DNA from 3 places in the Alkalihalobacillus pseudalcaliphilus genome. Region 1 is predicted to be linked to each of the others. Evidence: predicted binding sites of a transcription regulator. Region 1 holds the regulator's gene; each other region holds the start of a gene.
The links. Region 1 encodes CtsR, which represses protease genes until heat stress. Its sites were predicted from a motif close to ATGGTCAATAAAGGTCAAACA; they were not measured.
Positions count from the first base shown of each region.

Region 1 (7,553 bases):
AATACGTTCGTGAGAGACATCGGAGAAGAAGCTTCATGCCCTGAAAGAAGAGGACCGAAGAGACAGTAGGACGTTGTCAGGCAGATCAAGCTCGCAGCAAAAGGGACTGTTTGGAAAAACAGCACCTAGAAGCAAGGCACCTGAAAAAGATTGAAGAACGATTTGCTAGGTGACTAATATTTGTCTTTATTATAATCGTTTGTAGGGAATTTATCTTCGTACAGCATGAACGTAAGAAATATGTTAAAGTAATAAATAACTTATTGTTTAGATTATTTTATTTAATTTTGAGGTGAAAGGTGGTCCTGATATGGAGTTGTTTACTGATATTTTGATGGCTGTGTTACCTCTTCTCATAGTTGGAACCATATCGGTATTTGTCATCAGAAGTATGATATATAATTATAAAAAGGGCAAATATAAGGAAGAAGAGCAGAATCAATCTGTTAATTTGTTAACATATGGAATGATTATGGGAGCGGGGTTAGGCATTTTACTAAGTATGTTCTCACCAATTTCCATGTTATATGCGGTTAGTATAGGACCTGGAATTGGTTTCTTAGTTGGTTATTTTATTTTTGATTATAAGAATAAAGTAAGGTATTCGTAACTGATTGTAAGGAGATTATTTCTGGAGCGTGAAATCCATTTTGAAGCACCTAATTTCAAAATGGATTTTTTGGCATACTCCAAGTCTAAAAAGTAACGAACTAAACTCTTATAAATGAATCAACCTTATTTCTACCTGTGCGGTATCAATACATCATACGAATGTTTTATAAGATATAAGGCTATACTAGGTGGAGTAGATTTGTTGCACTTTTATTCGTGCTTGCTTATAATATACGTATAAAGTCAAAGATAGTCAAAGTCAAAAATTGTAGTATTTTGTCAAAGGGAATGCCTTTTTGGAAGGAGGGAATAAGTTGAAAAATGTTTCCGATGTTATTGAAGGCTATTTAAAGAAAATACTTTTGAATAGTGGTAAAGATATTGTCGAAATAAAAAGAAGTGAACTCGCACGTCAATTTCAATGTGTCCCTTCCCAGATAAATTATGTTATTGGAACACGATTTACAATTGAAAAAGGATATTTGGTAGAAAGTAAAAGGGGTGGTGGTGGATATATCCGTATTATTAAAGTACAACCCGCTACTGAAATTGCTTTATATGATCAAATTATTGAGTTAATTGGACGCGGGATTGACCAGCAGGCAGCGGAAAATATCATTATACGCTTATATGAAGAGGAGTCCATTTCAAAGCGTGAATGCAAATTAATGCTTAGTGCCATGGAAAGAACTCACTATCAAACATCGATTCAGCATCGTGACGAAATTAGAGCCAATTTGTTAAAAGCAATGATACGAACATTAAAGTATATTGATACAGATGAATAAGTTAGGTGGTGTAGAACATGCAGTGTCAAGATTGTCAACAAAGGCAAGCAACATTACATTTTACCAAAATCATAAATGGGGAAAAAACAGAATTCCATATTTGTGAACAATGTGCAAGGGAGAAGGGTGAGCAATTCCCTGGTACAAATAGCTTCTCTATTCATCAATTACTATCTGGATTATTAAATTTTGAGCAGCCTGTACAAGGGAAATCAGCATCTATAAATAATCTGACATGTGATAATTGCGGCATGACTTATGAACAATTTACAAGAATCGGTCGCTTTGGTTGTGCTCATTGTTATGAGAACTTTGAATTGAAGTTAGAACCAATTTTAAAAAGAGTGCATAGTGGTAATAAAGTTCATGCAGGCAAAGTGCCTAAACGTATCGGGGGAAAAATCCAATTAAAGCGTCAGATTACGGAACTAAAAACAGAAATGAAAAAATTCATTGATAAAGAAGAATTTGAAGAAGCTGCGCGAATTCGTGATGAAGTAAAGCAATTAACCGTATTAATGAATGAACAAGAGGAGGGCTCTTGACATGTCTTTAGAACGATTTATATCAGAGGCCATCAGCCCTTGGATGAAAGAGGATGGCGTGGAATCAGAGATTGTATTAAGTAGTCGAATTCGTCTTGCTCGTAATATAAAGCAATTTAAGTTCCCCCTTTTAGCTTCTACTGAGGAATCTCAAGCTATAGTTAAGCATGTTGATGAGGCGTTAAAAGATAAGAGGCCCGAAAGTGTTAAGCCATTAGAGCTTTTGTTAATGGAAGATATGAGGGTTAATGAAAAAAGGGTGTTAGTTGAGAAGCATTTAATAAGTCCAAATTTGGCGGAACAATCTAAGTTTGGTGCCGTATTATTAAGTGAGGATGAATCTATAAGTATTATGTTAAATGAAGAGGACCATCTTCGCATTCAATGCTTATTTCCGGGCTTTCAATTAATAAATGGGTTGGAAACTGCCGGTGAAATAGATGATTGGATTGAAGAACACCTCACTTATGCCTTTGATGAAAAGCGGGGGTATTTAACGAGTTGTCCCACAAATGTTGGAACGGGCTTACGGGCATCGGTTATGATGCACTTACCAGCACTTGCGATGACCCAACAATTAAATCGGATTTTACCTGCAATTAATCAATTAGGATTAGTTGTTAGAGGAATTTACGGTGAAGGTAGCGAAGCATTAGGTAACCTATTTCAAGTATCTAACCAGTTAACTTTAGGAAAATCTGAAAAAGATATTGTGGAGGATTTAAGAGGTGTAGTTCTCCAACTTATTCAACAAGAAAAGGCAGCTAGAGAGTACTTATTGGAAAATTCAAAGCTTCAACTTGAAGACCGAGTATATCGTTCATATGGTATTTTGGCTCACAGTAGGGTCATAGAATCCAAAGAAGCAACTCAACGCTTATCAGATGTTCGCTTAGGTATTGATTTAGGGTTAATAAAAGGAATATCAGGGAATATCCTTAATGAATTAATGATTTTAACACAGCCGGGATTTTTGCAGCAATTTGCTGGAGATGTGCTGAACGCTGACCAGCGTGATGAAAGAAGAGCTGCGTTAATACGTGAGCGCTTGCAATTAGAGGAGAAGACAGATAACTAATGATGGAGGTGGGCGTCTATGATGTTTGGACGTTTTACAGAACGAGCACAAAAGGTATTAGCTTTGGCACAGGAAGAAGCAATTCGCTTAGGACATAATAATATAGGAACAGAGCATATTCTTTTAGGTTTAATCCGAGAAGGTGAAGGAATTGCAGCGAAAGCTTTACAGGCATTAGGCTTAGGCTCTGAGAAAATCCAAAAAGAAGTGGAAACGCTTATTGGTAAAGGCCAAGAAGGATCTAAAACTATTCATTATACACCGCGTGCAAAAAAGGTCATTGAATTATCCATGGATGAAGCACGTAAGCTTGGTCACTCCTATGTAGGTACCGAACATATCTTGCTTGGTTTAATTCGTGAAGGTGAAGGTGTAGCCGCTCGAGTCTTGAATAATCTCGGAGTTAGTTTAAATAAAGCTCGTCAGCAAGTGTTGCAATTATTAGGGAGTAATGAAGTCGGTAGCTCTGCACAACAAAGTGGAGCAGCAAGCCATGCTAGCACACCGACTTTAGACAGCTTAGCTCGTGATTTAACTGCGATTGCCCGTGAGGAAGCACTTGACCCTGTTATAGGTCGTAGTAAGGAAATTGAGCGTGTTATTCAAGTTTTAAGTAGGCGTACAAAAAATAACCCTGTCTTAATTGGTGAGCCAGGTGTTGGTAAAACAGCAATAGCTGAAGGATTAGCACAAGCGATTATTGCGAATGAGGTACCGGAAACACTTCGAAATAAAAGAGTTATGACATTAGATATGGGAACAGTTGTTGCTGGAACTAAATATCGTGGTGAATTTGAGGACCGTTTAAAAAAGGTTATGGATGAAATTCGCCAAGCAGGCAATGTTATTTTATTCATTGATGAATTACACACGTTAATTGGTGCAGGTGGAGCTGAAGGGGCGATTGATGCTTCAAATATCTTAAAGCCGTCATTAGCACGTGGGGAGCTTCAATGTATTGGAGCGACCACATTAGATGAATACCGTAAGTATATTGAAAAGGATGCGGCATTAGAGCGTAGGTTCCAGCCTATACAAGTCAATGAGCCAACATTAGAAGAGTCTATTCAGATTCTCCATGGCCTGCGTGATCGTTATGAAGCTCATCATCGCGTTACGATTACAGATGATGCCATCTCTGAAGCCGTGAAACTATCAGATCGATATATTACCGATCGTTTTTTACCAGATAAAGCGATTGATTTAATTGATGAAGCAGCTTCTAAAGTTCGTCTTCGTTCCTATACAGCTCCACCGAACTTAAAAGAACTTGAACAAAAGCTGGAAGAGACAAGGAAAGAAAAAGATGCAGCTGTACAAAGCCAAGAATTTGAAAAAGCAGCATCATTACGTGATTCAGAACAGCGTCTGCGTGAAGATGTAGATGAAATGAAGAATGAGTGGAAGAAAAAACAAGGTCAAGAAAACACAGAAGTGGTCGTTGATGATATTGCCCAAGTTGTAGCAAGCTGGACGGGAGTACCTGTTTCGAAATTAGCAGAGGAAGAAACGGATCGTCTATTACGTATGGAAGAGATTCTTCACGGTCGTGTCGTTGGCCAAGAAGAGGCGGTCGTATCAATCTCCAAAGCGGTACGCCGTGCTCGTGCAGGCTTGAAGGATCCGAAGCGTCCAATTGGTTCTTTTATATTCTTAGGGCCTACGGGTGTTGGTAAAACCGAATTAGCAAGAGCGGTAGCTGAAACGTTATTTGGTGATGAAGACTCGGTTATTCGAATTGATATGTCAGAGTATATGGAAAAGCATGCGACGAGTCGCCTAGTAGGTTCTCCTCCTGGATATGTCGGTCATGAAGAAGGCGGACAATTAACAGAGAAGGTACGTCGTAAACCATATTCAGTGATTTTATTAGATGAAATTGAAAAAGCACATCCAGAAGTCTTTAACATTTTACTTCAAGTGCTTGAGGATGGACGTTTAACCGATTCAAAAGGGCGTACGGTTGATTTTCGTAATACAGCTATTATCATGACATCTAATGTTGGGGCGAGTGCTTTAAAACGAAACAAATATTTAGGTTTCGCTATTGAAAGTGAAGGTCAAGAATATAAAGATATGAAAGATAAAGTTATGAGCGAGTTAAAACGTAGCTTCCGCCCAGAATTTTTAAATCGTATCGATGAAATTATTGTTTTCCACTCACTTGAGAAGAAGCATGTTCGTGAAATTACGAATTTAATGGCAGAGCAGTTAAAGAAGCGTCTTTATGAGCAAGGAATTGACTTAGAGTTAACGGAGAAGGCATTAGATAAAATTACTGATATTGGTTATGATCCAGAGTATGGAGCAAGACCATTACGCCGTGCTTTGCAAAAGCAAGTGGAGGATCGGTTATCTGAAGAGTTGTTAAAGGGTACGATTTCAAAGGGACAAAGAGCGGTCATTGATGTAAAAGATGATGAATTATATGTTGTTGCTAAAGAAGATACGAAAGTTAAAAACTAGGTCTTTTTAAGAGAGCTAGTAACATTTTCTTTGAAGGGCCAGGAGTTGTCATAAACTCCTGGCTTTTTACCATACAATAAAAGGTAGTCAAGATATAGAAGAAAATTATATAAAGTAGGTTATGTCCATGCCATTAGTAACGCGTTAAAATATGCGGAATGCCGGATTTTCGATCTGAAAAAGAGAGTGAAAAAACGTACAAAACGAAAAACAAGGCAATAACATAGGCGAAAGTTATATCTCCACGTCATACTAAGTATACTTTCATCCAAAATCAATGCTTAATTTTCATGCTAGAGGGTCATTCTAATAAGAGTATAAACATAGGATCATAATTCCAACTTTTATAGCTGATTTTTGCTACAATATAAGCAAGAATGTTTCAAGGAAGTAGGTAGGTTAGGTGGCGAAAAAAAAGACCAAGTTTGTTTGTCAAGAATGTGGATATGAATCAGCTAAATGGATGGGGAAGTGCCCTGGTTGTCAGGGTTGGAATACGATGGTGGAAGAATTTGAGCAAGCAGTCAAGGCCTCAAGTAGAGGGTATGTAACCTCGACACAGGGAGTGGCCAAACCACAATCGATTATGAAGGTTGAAAGTGAGAAGGAACCGAGAATAAATACGACTATGGTGGAGCTAAATCGAGTACTTGGTGGTGGCGTTGTACCTGGCTCACTTGTTTTAGTTGGTGGTGACCCGGGTATTGGTAAATCAACGCTACTTTTACAACTTTCATCAAAGCTTGCTGCCGAGAAGCAACGTGTCCTTTATATTTCAGGTGAAGAGTCCGTGAAGCAAACGAAACTTCGGGCCGATAGGTTACATTTAAGCAATGATGAGTTGTTTGTTTTAGCAGAAACTGATATTAGTCTCATCGAGCAAGCTATAGATGAAGTTAATCCAGTATTAGTGATTATTGATTCCATTCAAACGGTATATCAAGACGAAATTTCCTCTGCTCCGGGTAGTGTTGCACAAGTTCGAGAATGTACAGCAACATTTATGAAAATAGCTAAGACAAAAGGTGTGTCCATTTTTATCGTCGGTCATGTAACAAAGCAAGGTTCAATTGCTGGGCCCAAATTACTTGAGCATATGGTTGATTCTGTTCTTTATTTTGAAGGGGAGAGACATCATACATATCGAATATTACGAGCGGTCAAAAATCGTTTTGGATCGACGAATGAAATGGGCATTTTTGAAATGAAAGAGCTAGGTCTTGAAGAGGTGTTAAACCCTTCAGAAATCTTTCTTGAAGAACGTTCACAAGGTGTGGCAGGTTCCATTGTAGTTGCATCAATGGAAGGGACTCGTCCGGTATTGGTTGAGCTACAAGCGCTAATCAGTCCAACTAGTTTTGGGAATCCTAGAAGAATGGCAACGGGAATTGACCATAATCGAGTCTCCTTATTAATGGCTGTATTAGAAAAGCGAGTCGGCTTATTATTACAAAACCAAGACGCCTATTTAAATGTCGCAGGGGGCATACGATTAGATGAGCCAGCCGTAGATTTAGCGGTGGCTATAAGCATTGCTTCAAGCTTTAGAAATCAAGTGACCAATCCAATGGATGTCGCCATCGGTGAAATTGGTTTAACTGGTGAAATAAGAAGAGTAGCTCGAATTGAACAAAGAGTCAACGAAGCTGCTAAACTAGGCTTTAAAAGAGTTATTATTCCTGAGAAAAATATCGGTGGTTGGACATTTCCAAAGGGGATCGAAGTGGTTGGTGTTTCTAGCTTAGAGGAAGCATTGGATACGGTGTTAGGAGGGTAATAGAGAAATGGATGAACGTAAAAAGAGTAATTTTATTCAAGACGTATTAAGGTTAGTGTCACCAGGAACAGCATTACGAGCAGGAATTGATAATGTTTTAAGAGCAAATACAGGTGGATTAATCGTGCTCGGTTACAACAATGAAATGATGAATATTGTTGACGGTGGCTTTTTTATTAACTGTGATTTCTCACCGGCTTATCTATATGAATTAGCAAAAATGGATGGGGCGATTATTTTAAATGAAGATGGAACGAGAATTTTATATGCCAATACACAGCTAGTAC
Region 1 is NZ_JAQQWS010000016.1:65,873-73,425, reverse strand. It holds gene PQ479_RS20020 (hypothetical protein) at 311-610, shown strand; gene PQ479_RS20015 (CtsR family transcriptional regulator) at 927-1,400, shown strand; gene PQ479_RS20010 (protein-arginine kinase activator protein McsA) at 1,418-1,945, shown strand; gene PQ479_RS20005 (protein-arginine kinase McsB) at 1,947-3,023, shown strand; gene clpC (ATP-dependent protease ATP-binding subunit ClpC) at 3,042-5,489, shown strand; gene radA (DNA repair protein RadA) at 5,893-7,266, shown strand; gene disA (DNA integrity scanning diadenylate cyclase DisA) at 7,274-7,553, shown strand, end outside.

Region 2 (7,553 bases), on a different contig from region 1:
TCGACAGAATTAAAGCATCCGCAAAAATATGATACTGAAATTGCTATTTCTGCCACTTTTAAATCGACTGCTACACAGCCTGATGAAGTGTATCAGCATTATGGAGAAGATTTAGGCCAAATAACAGGACCTTATACTCGTATAGACTATGAGAGCGCACAGGTGCTTGAATATATGGCTCAGGTTCTGGTGTCGCATGAACCAATCGAAGGAGAGTTTGTTGTACTTGAATCAGAAGAGCCAGTCATGAATTATCCGAATGACCAAGGAGATGTTGATGTTTGGTTGGATAATATTCAAGTTGAGCATGATAGTAAATATTATTATATAACCGGGCGTTCTAATTTGGCGGATGGGGCAGAAGTGAAAGCTAATTTGGAGATTACTGATTATGTGACAATCGGTTATTCAGATTCATCTTTCGTCAATTCGGACGGATCTTTTGCTTTAAGAATTTTGTATCCAGAGGATATTGATGATTCAGCTGAAGTAAATGTAAAAATTCAATTTGCACCTGAATTATATCAGAGGGACCATATTCTTGACATATATGGAGAGGACGGTGCGAATCTAGAAGGAGAACTTGTGGAAGAATTAAATGGAGAAAAATTTGTTGAAATAATGGTGAACATTTGATAAGCCATTTTTATATCTGGAATCAGATACCTCTTTGCTGCCGACATTCATAATAGTCATGGGGTGGTAAAGAGGTGAAACTAGCCGCCAAAGCGGAGTAAATGAAAATACGCGGTAATGAAGAGGTAAAAGCAGCCCCTCAATGTGGAGCAAATGAAAATACACAGAAATGAAGCTGAAAAAGAGCACTCAATATAGCCTGAGTGAATAAGACAGTCAATTTGATATCAAAAACAAACCCGTAATTACAACCATTAACAACAGGCATTTATCTAAGCTGATTTTGGCTTTTTTGATTAGTGGTCTTTCTTTCATTTTGGTTTTGTGCTTTTCATACTAATGATTATCCTAAGAATGTTTTTTGAACTTGAAATTTTAGACTAACCCAAGCGGGCGAATTATGCGGAGACTCCATGGGACGTAGTGACGGGCTGAGATCCGCTGGCATAGCCGATTAGCTCAGCGACACCCCGCAGGACGCGGAGCGAATATTTCTGTAGCGACGAGCAGCGCACTATGTTCGCACCAACTGTCATACAAAAGAGGCAGCCCTTAGGCTGCCTCTTTTGTATGACATAAACTAGTTAAACTTTACAATGATTGAGTCATTCTCCATGTCCACTTTAATGGATTGAACTTGTTCTTCATCTAAAATGATATCGGTTATTTTGTCTTCGAGATGTTCTTGAATAGTCCGACGAAGTGGCCTAGCACCAAACGCTTTGTGGTAACCTAGCACCGCTAGCTTTTCTTTAGCGGACTGGCTAACCTCGAGATTTACATTTTTCGACGCCATTGAATGTCTTAATTCGTTTATCATTAACTCTACAATTTCAATCAAATGCTCTTTTTCGAGATGTTTAAATTCAATGATATTATCAAAACGGTTAAGGAATTCAGGTTTAAAGAAGCTTGATAATGAATCTAGTACAGAAGCCTCTTTCATCGCTCCATTCCCTTTTTCAAAACCTACTTCTACTTTTTTAGTAGCAACGCCTGCATTACTTGTCATTATAATAACCGTGTCTTTGAAGCTTACCTTACGACCTTGACTATCCGTTAAGTGTCCATCTTCTAAGATTTGTAAAAACATGTGCTGTACATCTGGATGTGCTTTTTCAATCTCATCTAATAAAATGATGGAATATGGTTTTCTACGCACTTTTTCCGTTAACTGACCAGCTTCATCATGTCCGATATACCCTGGGGGAGAACCGATTAATTTAGAAACAGAATGCTTCTCCATGTATTCACTCATATCCAATCGAACCATTGCCTCTTTTGAACCAAATAATTCAGCGGCTAATGTCTTGGTGAGCTCAGTTTTACCGACACCAGTTGGTCCGACGAATAGGAAGGAACCGATTGGGCGATGTTTGGCTTTTAGGCCAGCTCGAGAACGACGTATTGCTTTTGCGACTTTATTGACGGCTTCTTCTTGACCAATTACTTTCCCAGCTAAAGAAGCAGCTAGATTTTTCATTTTGGCCGCATCGTTCTTTTGGATTTTACCTACAGGAATACCTGTTTTCTTTTCGATGATTTGTTCAATATCTTCGACTGTGACCTTAGTACGTTTTGTTTGAGTTGAATCTGAATGTTCCTTTTCAAGCTTGACCTCTTCATCACGAAGTTTAGCAGCTAACTCATAGTTTTCGAGTTGTAAGGCTTGGTCTTTTTCAACTTCGATTTCTGTTAAGCGTTGTTTCACATCATCTTGACTTGTTATACCTGCTTGTAAGTTCTTTTTAGAACCTGCTTCATCTAAAAGGTCAATCGCTTTATCTGGTAAGAAACGATCTTGGATATAACGTGATGATAAATGTACACAAGCGGTAATGGCCTCATCGGTAAACTTGACTTGGTGGAAATCTTCATATTTAGATTGAATTCCTTTTAAAATCTTAACCGCTTCTTCTTGATTAGGTTCTAGGACGGTTACAGGTTGGAAACGACGTTCTAAAGCAGCGTCTTTTTCGATATCACGATACTCTTTCAAGGTGGTTGCACCGACTAGCTGTAACTCACCTCGTGCTAAAGCTGGCTTAAGTATATTACCTGCATCCATCGAGCCTTCTGCTGAACCTGCTCCAACAATGAGGTGGAGTTCATCGATAAAAAGAATGACGTTTTTTCTTTGTTGTAGCTCGGAAATAAGCTGTTTCATTCTTTCTTCAAATTGTCCGCGTATTCCTGTATTGGAAACTAGTGAGGCAACATCAAGTAAGATTACCTCTTTCTTCTTTAATTTATCTGGTACATCACCTTCAGCGATTTTAAGGGCAAATCCTTCGATGATCGCTGTTTTTCCAACTCCGGGCTCTCCGATTAATACGGGGTTATTTTTATTGCGTCGATTTAATATTTCAATTACACGTTCGACCTCAGCATTACGGCCAATAACAGGATCGATTAAACCGGCTCTTGCTGCATCGGTTAAGTTGTATCCAAATTGGTCAAGAAAGCCACCGCCACCTTTTCGTTGGCTGGGCTGTGGTTGATTCTTTTGTTCGTTATTCTGACCTTGATTACCTAGTAGTGATTGGAATAAATGGTCCATTCCCATAGAATGGTCAAATCCACCATTAAATCCAGATGGTATTTGCTTGGACTTCTGTATTTCTTGGTAGCAGGCTGAACATAGTTTCATTTCGTGTTGCTCGTGGTTATATTGTAAACGAATATTTATACGTGCTTCATGTTGTTGACAGTTTTGACATTTCATTGGTTGTGCCTCCTTCAATAAATGTAAATGTTTCATCGAAGTTGAAAGATTCAATGAGTGAAGGTCAATTATTTGACTTTGACTATATTTGACCTTTATTGATTATAGTATACTCTGACCTTTTCTGACTTTCAAGTTTTTTGCTTTAAAAATTTTGTATGAAAGAGTGCGAACATGGAGCACTACTCGTCGCTACCGAAAATCATGCTCCTCGTCCCCTATGGGGTGGCACTAAGCTAACTGGCTACGTCAGTGGAGCACAGCTCTGTCACTACGTCCTATGGGATTCACCGCACGTGAATGTTTTTCTTGGTTATTTGTTCTGTTTTGTAAACCATTACCCGTTATGCCTTTGTTTATAAACATGTACGAATTATAATAATGATTAGAAGAAAGGGTGTTTTTTAGATGGGGAAACATTATGTCATTATTGGAGCGGGAATATTAGGAGCATCAGCAGCTTTTCATTTAGCCGCTTTGAACGAGAAAGTTACGTTGATCGATCGAAACGACCAGGGAAAAGCGACAGATGTAGCAGCAGGGATTATTAGTCCGTGGTTATCCCAACGTCGAAATAAGGCTTGGTATTTTTTGGCGAGAAATGGAGCCGCCTATTACCCTAAGTTAGTAGAGATGTTAGCCAAACATGACGAATACGATGTGGGCTATCAAAAGGTAGGGGCGTTACATGTACATACTGATGAAAGTAAAATTGATAAGATAATTGCTTTAGCCAAAGATAGAAAAGCTCAAGCTCCTGAGATGGGAGATGTGAGTAAGCTATCGTCTGAACAGGTTGCTCACATGTTCCCGTTATTAACAGAGAGATTATTTGCAGCGTATGCTAGTGGTGGGGCAAAGGTAGATGGGAAAAAGCTCAGTCAGGCTTTAAAAAATGCAGCTATCCAGTTAGGAGCAAATTTTATAGAAGGAGATGCGGTCTTATCGCGACAGAATGAGGAATATGTACAAGTTAATGTTAATCAGCAGACATTAACAGCTGATGAAATTATTGTAACAACAGGTGCATGGGGGCAAGAAACTTTAAGATCTCTTCATGTTGATTTTCAAGTGAAACCTCAAAAAGCACAGTTGTTAACCATGCAACTACAGGAAAGAGAAACTGAAGATTGGCCAGTTGTGATCGCCCCTTCTACGTTATATATGCTTGCTTTTGAACAAGGAAGAACGGTAATTGGGACGACGCATGAAGATGATAAGGGATTTGATTTAATTCCGACAGCTGGTGCAGCCCATGAAATACTTAGTAAAGCTTTTAGCTTAGCACCAGATATGAAAAAGGAAGAGTTAGTTGAAATTAAAGTGGGGTTTAGACCTGTAGTACCGCATGCATTACCTGTCATTGGACGACTCCCTCATGTTAAAAACGTTATGATTGCAAATGGATTAGGTTCAAGTGGTTTGACGGTCGGTCCATATTTAGGGAAGGAACTAGCACAGCTTGCACTAGGTAATGATACCGAAATTGATTTAGATCTTTATAAAATTGAGCAAGTAATAGGAGGTGGCAATGCTGTTTGATCCAACTGTTTTTGAGAATCTGAAGGTCGGATTTGAAAATGAAGTGTATGACCGTGATAACCTAGATCAAGAAATTATAATAAGCGGGAGAAAAGACCATCTCGATTTGGCGAATATGTCTCGTTCGTTTTCTCTCACATTTCAATTAGAAGAGACTAGTACGGTACAAGCTGAAATCCATTTGCATACAGATTTAGAAAATATCTCTGCAGAACTTCTAGAATTACCCGGTACTGAGCCAAGTTGTGAACTACTTATACAATTTGAATGCAAACTTGTAAACCCGGAAAGAACATGTGCTGAAATTGAGGGGGCATTCAAATCAGTTTGGGAGCGGGATTTAAACGTAGAACAAAAGTTATCGCAATTATTTAAAAGGCCTCTGCAAGCGAAACAGTGGGATAATCACATCACCTTACATTTTCAAAGAAGGATTACAGAAGAACAAATGAATGATATATCAGGATTAATTGATTATACAATCAATTCATTACATGCATTAGAACAAATAGCTGGTATCGTTTAAAGCGGTGCCGGGTGTTGTAGGAAAGGCCTGAAAGTAACAACATAGAGAGTAAAAGTGGTGCCAGTTGTTGTAGGAAAAGTAGGCCTCCATTCTCGGAGAGCTTATTGAAGAAAAGCACCTCGCCTTTAGGGTAACGTTCCAACAAAAAATACATTGACAAGTTAAGGTAAAAGGATTAAAGTAATCTTATAAATAATACAGCTGAATAAACCTCCTAAAGGGGAGTAGCTTTTACAGCAAAGTCGTCATTACGGAGCAGATGCTCTCGGCTTTGTTGGCAACTTTACATAATGTTGTTAGCAAGACCTTTACTGATAACGGTAAAGGTCTTTTTCTGTTCATTTTGACCTTTACCGAAGCGGTGAAGGTTTTTTTAGTGTTAGAGGGAGGTTACATGAAACTAAAGAGGTGAAAAAATGAAACGGTTCTTCAAACGATTATTATTTTTATTAACATTTTGGCGCTCAATACCAAAAATAGTAAGATTTTATCGCATGAAGGAGATCAAACTTTCTACAAAAGTGATATACACAATAGCTATCATAGGCTATTTGGCTTTACCGTTTGATTTAATACCTGATTTTATTGTCGGTCTTGGATTTGTTGATGATGTTTTTATTGTCGGATTTCTACTTGACCGCATGATTAGAAAGACGATAGCACAAGATAAAAAAAGATAATCTTGGTTGCCAAGAGAGGAGCTTTTAATTGGATGTTTCATTAATACTTGAATACGGTTGGGTTCTTTTATTATTAATATTATTAGAAGGTATATTAGCGGCAGATAACGCATTAGTATTAGCGATTATGGTCAAACATTTACCAGAAAAGGAGCGTAAAAAAGCATTATTTTATGGTTTAGCTGGTGCTTTTGTTTTCCGTTTTGCTTCCTTATTTATCATTTCATTTTTAGTCGATGTATGGCAAGTTCAAGCGATTGGTGGATTGTACTTATTATTCATTGCCTTAAACCATATTATTAGAAAATGGGTATTTCGAAAGCGGCCAGATGACGAAACAAAAAGACCTAAGAAAAAAGCAGGTTTCTGGGTTACGGTATTAAAAGTTGAAATAGCTGATATCGCTTTTGCGGTTGACTCGATATTGGCTGCTGTGGCACTTGCGATAGCCTTACCACCTACTGGGCTCGGAACCATTGGTGGAATGGACTCAGGACAATTTATGGTTATTTTAACAGGTGGATTAATTGGTGTTATTATTATGCGATTTGCGGCTACTTGGTTTGTAAAAGTACTTCATGCCAGACCAGGACTGGAGATTGCTGCATTTATGATTGTAGGTTGGGTCGGGGTGAAATTAATTGTCCTTACATTATCTCACGAAGATCTCGCCGTTATCCCGCATGACTTTGCTCATTCAACAGGATGGAAATTATTCTTCTATTCAGTCCTTATATTAATTGCTGTAGGTGGATGGTTCTTATCTAAGAAAGATCCTGAAGCTGAAAAGAAAGTTGAGAAAATTGAAGAAGAAGTAGAAGAGGAATTAAAAGAAGAGAATCAAGTGAAAGATCGTGAATTTTAATCCAAATAAAACGAGTGACCATAGGGTTGCTCGTTTTTTCCTATTGAAGATACTGAAAATTGTAAAAATAATAAAATTATGATATAATTAACCTTTACTTAAGGAGGGATTAGTCCAATGGTAGCTCTTTTCTAAGAGAGAATTTCTATAGCTAATTAAATTTACAACATGTAGAAAGTCTCTCGCATTCATGAGGAATATAAATGAAGAAGAGGAGATTAACATGTTAAATAAATGGAATGAACATATCTATTATTTGTCACATGATGAAAAACAGGAAAGACCAGTATTAGGGTTAGTATGTGGTGAAAAGTATAGTTTAATCATTGATGGTGGCAACTCGCCACAACATGCCCAAGAGTTTTTAAGAGAAATAGAGAAATTATCAATTCCACCTATCCGTTATCTGGTCATTACTCACGCTCATTGGGATCATTTCTTAGGAGCGAATGAGTATGATGCCACAATCATTATGAACCGACGGACGCATCAGAAATGGAAAAAATGGCAGCTAGATTCACTTACTGATGCCTCATTACAGCAATTAGTCGATCAGCAACTAATCAATGAATATGCGAT
Region 2 is NZ_JAQQWS010000001.1:1,313,975-1,321,527, reverse strand. It holds gene PQ479_RS06605 (hypothetical protein) at 1-636, shown strand, start outside; gene PQ479_RS06600 (ATP-dependent Clp protease ATP-binding subunit) at 1,217-3,361, opposite strand; gene PQ479_RS06595 (NAD(P)/FAD-dependent oxidoreductase) at 3,770-4,903, shown strand; gene PQ479_RS06590 (hypothetical protein) at 4,893-5,429, shown strand; gene PQ479_RS06585 (YkvA family protein) at 5,846-6,109, shown strand; gene PQ479_RS06580 (TerC family protein) at 6,138-6,974, shown strand; gene PQ479_RS06575 (MBL fold metallo-hydrolase) at 7,198-7,553, shown strand, end outside.
Region 2: PQ479_RS06600 (ATP-dependent Clp protease ATP-binding subunit) is a predicted target of CtsR. The motif match lies at 3,447-3,467, and genes of this name have one in related genera.

Region 3 (7,553 bases), on a different contig from region 1:
ACGAGTAGAAACCCCGAGCAAACGTCGAATCTCGGGGTTGCGAGGAGGAAAAGAGGGAGAAAGCCCGAGCAAACGTCGAATCTCGGGGTTGCGAGCGGAAAAACGAGTAGAAACCGCGAGCAAACGCCGAATCTCGTGGTTGTGAGCGGAAAAATGAGTAGAAACCGCGAGCAAACGTCGAATCTCGGGGTTGCGAGCGGAAAAAAGGGGAGTAACCCCGAGCAAAAGCGGAATCTCGGGGTTGCGAGCGGGAAAAGAGAGAGAAAGCCCCAGCAAACCTAGTCTGCCTCCAATAAAGGTGACAGTTTCTCTTTGCCCTTTAATTATAGGCTATTCGTTCACTTCACCTGTGTTCATTTTGTACTTTAATTGTTGGCCTTTCGTTCAATTTGCTTTTGCTCTGTTCCATTACAAAAATTGGGTTTCACCAATCAGGTCCTAGTAATTGAGACATAGAGCAAATGAATGTATAATAGAAAGGATGAAATCGTGAGGTGAAGCTCGTGCAGAGGGTAACGAATTGTGTTTTAGTTGATGGAGATGAAGTATTGTTATTACAAAAGCCGAGACGAGGCTGGTGGGTGGCTCCTGGTGGCAAAATGGAAGCTGGTGAAACGATTAAGGAAGCCGCAGTACGTGAGTTTCGCGAAGAAACAGGCTTACATGTTGAAGGTGCTGAGTTAAAAGCCGTTTGCTCTATGGTTATTATTGAGCAAGATGAAATAATCTCGGAATGGATGATGTTTACCTTTTCAGCTTCCAACCATCACGGACAATTATTAAAGCAATCACCAGAAGGAATATTGAATTGGACAGAGAAGGATGATATAAAACAATTGCCAATGGCAGAAGGTGACCATTATGTGATGGAACATGTTCTAAATGGAGAAGGCGTATTATATGCTACTTTTCACTATACACCTGAATTCAAATTACTTTCTTATCGTTTAGATCCATCTCAGTGAAACTTGTAAAAGGTTTACATGTTATTGACGTTTTTCTGACTTTTGACTAAAGATGGCATTTTATTGACCGGAATCATTTAAGATGAAAGTTAAGAAAAATGACCTTTTATCATTGCCTTAATTTTCGGAAAAAAATCGAATTATAAGAAGGTGGACTTTATGACAGAGACAAAAAAGGAAATAGAAATTGTCATTATCACAGGAATGTCAGGTGCGGGGAAAACAGTTGCTGTGCAAAGCTTCGAGGATTTAGGATATTTCTGTGTCGATAATCTACCACCTGCTTTATTACCCAAATTTATAGACTTAATTGAAGGTGCTAATGGAAAAATGGAGAAGGTGGCATTGGTCATTGATTTACGAAGCCAATCATTCTTTAAGCAATTATTTGAAACCATTGATTCTATTAGTCAAACAACAAGTGTAAATGTGAATGTTAAGATTCTATTTTTAGATGCAAAAGATAATAAGCTTGTCCAAAGATATAAAGAAACGAGGCGTTCGCATCCATTATCAAAAGGCGGATTACCATTGGATGGCATTACGGAAGAACGCGAACTTCTTGAAGAAATGAAAGGAAGAGCTCAACAAATTATCGATACGACTGATTTAAAACCCGTAGAGCTAAGAGAAAAAATAATTGAGAGTTTTTCTTCCGAGCATACTTCTTCATTTGTCGTAAATGTAGTATCATTTGGATTTAAGTATGGAATTCCTATTGATGCCGATTTGACATTTGATGTTCGCTTTTTACCAAATCCTCATTATATCGAGCACATGCGTCCCAAAACTGGACTAGATGAAGAAGTATCTTCGTATGTATTAAAATGGAGTGAAACCCAGCAGTTAATCGATAAACTAAAAGATTTACTTGATTACATGCTTCCTCACTATAAGAGAGAAGGAAAAAGTCAAGTTGTTATTGGTATAGGTTGTACGGGTGGAAAACATCGTTCCGTGACTCTAGCTGAATATTTTGGTGACTACTTTAGCCAAGAATACGATACACGTATTAGCCACCGTGATATCGAGAAAGGTAAAGGTAGAACATCGTGAATAAGAAAATAGTCGTATTAGGTGGCGGAACTGGATTATCGGTATTATTACGAGGTCTAAAGACATTTCCAGTAGATATTACAGCGATCGTGACTGTTGCGGATGATGGAGGAAGCTCAGGACGTTTACGTAAAGAACTTGATGTCCCTCCACCTGGTGATATCCGCAATGTTTTAATTGCATTGGCAGAAGTAGAGCCGCTTGTTGAACAGTTATTTCAACATCGTTTTCAAAACGGAAATGGGCTGTCTGGGCACTCATTAGGAAATTTATTACTTGCTGGAATGACCTCTATTACCGGTGACTTTGCTAACGGTATATCTGAAATAAGTAAAGTTTTAAATGTGAGAGGAAAGGTCTTACCTGCCGCAAATAAGAGCGTTGTCCTTCATGCTGAAATGGAAGATGGGACAATTGTAACTGGAGAATCAACGATCCCTAAATCAGGAAAAAGGATCCGTAGGGTTTTTTTAACACCTGATAATATTAGGGCCCTTTCCGAATGCATACGCGAAATACAACGAGCTGACTTAATTGTGCTTGGGCCTGGTAGCTTATATACGAGTGTATTGCCAAATCTACTTGTTCCTGGGATTGTTGAATCGATTGTTGACGCAAAAGCACCGAAAGTTTATATTTCCAATATTATGACGCAAAAAGGGGAAACGGATTCCTATAGTGCATATCAACATTTGGAAGCGATTTTACAGCATTGTGGTGACCAATTTGTAGATTATATCCTTGTCCATGGTTCACCAGTATCAGATAGTGTAAGGAAAAAATATGCCTTGGAAGAAGCAGAGCCAGTTCATGTTGACTTGGATAATTTAGAAAAGAAAAACATACAAGTTATTAATGACCACTTTGTCATTGAACATGAAGATGTACTTAGGCATGATGCAATTAAAGTATCCAAAGCCTTGCTAGAACTGATGCAAAGATAATAATTGAAACCGTGTGGGGGCTTTATTCAATGCAATAAGCGTATAGGCGTTTATTTGATAGAGGAATTAAGATAGTCTACACGGCTGAAAGGAGTGAATAAAATGTCCTTCGCAGCCACGACCAAAAAAGAGCTCACTCAATTAGAAGCTGATGACTGTTGTACAAAAGCTGAGTTAGCAGCATTAATTCGTATGAATGGGACACTATCTTTTAACAATTTACAATTTAGTTTAGATGTTACCACTGAAAACGCGGCTATTGCTAGAAGAATTTATACATTAATAAAAAAGCAAGATCCGGATATTTTCTTGGAGCTTCTCGTTCGTAAAAAAATGAGATTAAAGAAAAATAATGTTTACTTGGTACGTATTTCGAAACAAGCACGTTCTCTTCTAGAGGTGCTGGATATTTTAGGAGAAGGACTGACATTTAATCGTGCCATTTCTTCTAAGCTTACAAGGAATAGCTGCTGCAAAAGAGCATACTTACGCGGAGCTTTTTTAGCAGGAGGATCGATCAATCATCCTGAAACGTCCTCCTACCACTTAGAAATATTCTCCTACCATGAGGAACATAATGACTCGTTATGTGATTTGATGAACGAATATCAATTAAATGCAAAAACATTGGAACGTAAGAAGGGGTTCATCACGTATATGAAGGAGAGCGAAAAAATTACCGAGTTCCTTAATATCATTGGTGCTCATCAAGCTCTTCTTTATTTCGAAGATGTTAGGATTATGAAGGATATGCGAAATTCCGTTAATCGTTTGGTCAATTGTGAGACAGCCAATTTAAATAAAACGGTCGGAGCCGCTTTGCGCCAAGTGGAAAATATTCGACTTGTTGAAAAGGAATATGGACTCGATAATTTACCTCCTAAGCTTAGGGAAATGGCGATTTTACGAATGAATCATCAGGATGTAACGCTAAAGGAATTAGGTGAAATGGTGGATGGTGGCACTGTTAGTAAGTCGGGTGTTAACCACCGCTTAAGAAAAATTGATGAAATCGCCGACAAAATTAGAAGTGGGCAAGCCATTGAAATGAAAAGGTGATTCAGGTTTACAAAACCATCAGTCGCACGAACAAGAAGGGCGTACTGTCCCGTTAAGGTCTTCTATCACAAGATAAAAGCCAGTTAACTTCAAGGCACAGACTATTGCACCTAAGCACTTTCATTCAAACCGCCCATGGCGGAGTCAAAACCAGCTCCGCCACCAACAAAGATGAAAGTGGTGTCTGGCTTTTTAACTGGTGAACTTCATTCAAGCTTTTCATTTTAAATGAATGGTCTTAGATTGTTTTGTGAACTTGAGGATTAGTAGTAACCCAGCGGGCGAGTCATGAGGAGACTGCCGTGGGACATAGTGGCAGAGCTGAGATCTGCGGCGTAGCCGATTAGCTCAGTTCCACCCCAGGACGCGGAGTATGATTTTCGATAGCGAAAAGTAGAGCTCCGCACATCGTCCATAAGTAACTTGCATATAAAAGTAACACGATATAAAAGGAGGAGAAAACAATGGTAGAAAAAGATGTCGTCATCCAATTAAAGACAGGTTTACAAGCAAGGCCAGCAGCACGATTTGTTCAAGAAGCAAACCGTTTCGCTGCGGAAGTCTTCATTGAAAAGGAAAATAAAAAAGTAAACGCAAAAAGCATTATGGGTTTAATGAGCTTAGCACTTGGTCATAAAGCGGAAATCAAATTAATATGCGAAGGACATGATGAACAAGAAGCGTTAGAATCGCTTGCGAACTTCATAGAAACAGAATAAACGAACGAGAGCTTGCTAACTTTAAAAAAGTAACAAGCTCTTTTTTTATTCCAAAGTGTTATGAAAGGTGTAAGCAGCTTTGCATCAATGCTACCTGAGAAAAAGGTTGGCCTAGTTATATTTGCCAACACAGGAGATATCCCATTACAATTGCTATCCGATCAAATACTACTCGATTGTTTTTCTTGAGTCCGAGATAATAATATGTGGATAAATGAAAATACAAACGGACGAAAAAGCAATGAAACTGGGGACACTGTGTATAATATTGTGGATATAAATTAGAATTATCAGAATTCATCAAGCTGAATGTGGATAAACAAAAAAGTAGATTACTTATCCACAAAAGGGGACCTCGTTAAATTGAAAAGTCACCTAAAGAGTTCATAACTGCTTTAGGTGACTTTTTTAATGATTAGTTTGGCTTAATGATATCGTCAATTAAACCGTATTCTTTAGCTTTTTCTGCCGTCATGAAGTTATCACGGTCAGTATCGCGTTGAATCACTTCTAATGGTTGACCAGTTCTTTCAGCAAGAATCTCGTTTAAAGTCTGACGCATTTCTAAAATTCGACGAGTGTGAATTTCAATATCAGATGCTTGACCACGTGTTCCACCAAGTGGTTGGTGAATCATGACTTCACTATTTGGAAGAGCGAAACGTTTGCCTTTTTCACCTGCTGCAAGTAAGAATGCACCCATTGATGCGGCCATTCCAATACAAATTGTAGACACTTTAGGTTTAATAAAGTTCATCGTATCATAAATCGCCATACCAGCTGTAATAGATCCACCTGGGCTGTTAATATATAGCGAAATATCTTTGTCTGGATCCTCGGCATTTAAGAATAATAATTGTGCAACAATAGAATTGGCGACATTATCATCAATGGCAGACCCTAACATAATAATACGGTCTTTTAAAAGTCGTGAATAAATGTCATAAGCACGCTCACCACGATTTGTTTGTTCAATAACTGTAGGAATTAAATTCATATTAAAAGTTCCTCCTTTAATTTAAATGAGATCTTTTTGTAGAGGTGATTATGTACATCATACCTAAAAGGTCAAAGAAGGTCAAATGGTTTACCTCCCTTAACATTACTATTCATGATTGTTGATAAAAATCCCTTCTTACAGGATAGCCTAATTTTCAAAAAATGAAACAAAAAATGAATTCTTTTTTGAAGATGAGTCAAGAAAGGAGAGGGATGTTAAAGAAAGTAAGCTCCCAAACATGTAACGAATGACTTTGAAATCATATTATTTAGTATGCTTCTGGCGGTATTCACTTGGTGTCATGCCAACATGTTTTTTAAATACTTTAGCGAAATATTTATCATGATGATATCCGATTTCCTCGGCAACTTCGTAAATTTTAAGTTGAGAATGGGCGAGTAGTTCTTTAGCCTTCTGAACTCGGATGGAAGTCAGAAAATCAGTAATGGTTTGTTTGTATTCAAGTTTAAATTTACGTGAAATATATTCTCGACTCAAATAAAAATGGTCGGATATTTCTTGTAAAGTGATATCCCGCTGATAATGACATTCAATATAGCGAGCAATTTTAGCGATCGTCGGTTCATTTGATTCGAGTTGTAGTTGCACTTGAACTTTTTTCATTAAAGCATGAAAAAAAGTGCGCTGAACATGTGTAAATAATGAGAATGAAAAGCGCCCATCCGACTCCCAATAATGCTCATTCGTTTCGATAAAGTTCTGAGTTGTTAGCCAGTGCTGTTGAAGAACTTGAAAGTGCTCCTGCCATCTTTTTATAAAGGACCAAGTGAGTTGGCGAGAGGGGATAGAGGTAAACAGTTGGTCTAACGTTTCTGTTAAAATCCGGGCATCTCCTCCTTCAATTGCCCACTTAAGCTGCTCTTTATAATCTAATAAGAGCCAAGGCTTTTCTACAATTTCTTGCTTAGCCTCATTCAAAAGTAAAGAGGCATCCAATCGTTGAAGTGTGTTTGTATAGCTCTTTTTTGGAAGTGGCTGTACATCTCCGATAACGAACGGAACCGATACACGATATTTTTGCCATAGAAGTGCTCTTAGTTTCCTACTTAGTTGGTCTATTTTTTCATTAGTGTCACTTAATATAATGAATTCGTCTTGTCTATTCATATTTTTGAACGCGTATAGGTGTGGCACTTCCTTTGTTATTTGCTGTGTTAGTTGAAATAAAGTTTGGTAAGCCTCTTCACTTTTCCCTGAGAATATAAAAGGGATAAGCATATTCATTGGAAGAATCCCAATAATAAATGATGACTTTGTCAAATGTAGCTTAAATTCTTTTTCATAGAAATGACGGTCTTCTTCTGTTAGGGTGTCATCGCTAATAAGTTTGGTTAGCCAATTGCTACAATAAAGTGGGTGAAGCCCATGAGCGGCCTCTTCTTTTTTGATTTCTTCTAACCTCGTTTGTTTTTGCTTTTGGATATCGATAACAGCCTGCTCGAGTGTTTCGTTTAACTCTTCTCGTTGGATAGGTTTTAATAAATAATCAAAGCTCCCATATTTTATGGCGTTTTTTGTATAACTAAAGTCATCATAACCACTAATGACAATCGTTTTGGCAACAACCTTGTTTTCACTGAGCCATTTGAGTAATTCCACGCCATTACACGTTGGCATACGCATATCGGTAAAGATAATATCTGGCTGTTCTTCATTAATAATCGCTTGTGCTTCTAGACCATTTGTTGCTTCGTAAACGTGGTTAATGTTAAAACGTGACCATTCTGCTAAGAGGAGTAGACCTTCTCGAACATGTTTTTCGTCATCAATAATTAATGCTTTCAAATCT
Region 3 is NZ_JAQQWS010000014.1:19,739-27,291, reverse strand. It holds gene PQ479_RS19045 (hypothetical protein) at 1-276, opposite strand, end outside; gene PQ479_RS19040 (8-oxo-dGTP diphosphatase) at 504-965, shown strand; gene rapZ (RNase adapter RapZ) at 1,125-2,021, shown strand; gene PQ479_RS19030 (gluconeogenesis factor YvcK family protein) at 2,018-2,965, shown strand; gene whiA (DNA-binding protein WhiA) at 3,068-4,024, shown strand; gene PQ479_RS19020 (HPr family phosphocarrier protein) at 4,489-4,743, shown strand; gene clpP (ATP-dependent Clp endopeptidase proteolytic subunit ClpP) at 5,159-5,740, opposite strand; gene PQ479_RS19010 (response regulator) at 6,008-7,549, opposite strand; gene PQ479_RS19005 (sensor histidine kinase) at 7,546-7,553, opposite strand, start outside.
Region 3: clpP (ATP-dependent Clp endopeptidase proteolytic subunit ClpP) is a predicted target of CtsR. The motif match lies at 5,808-5,828, and genes of this name have one in related genera.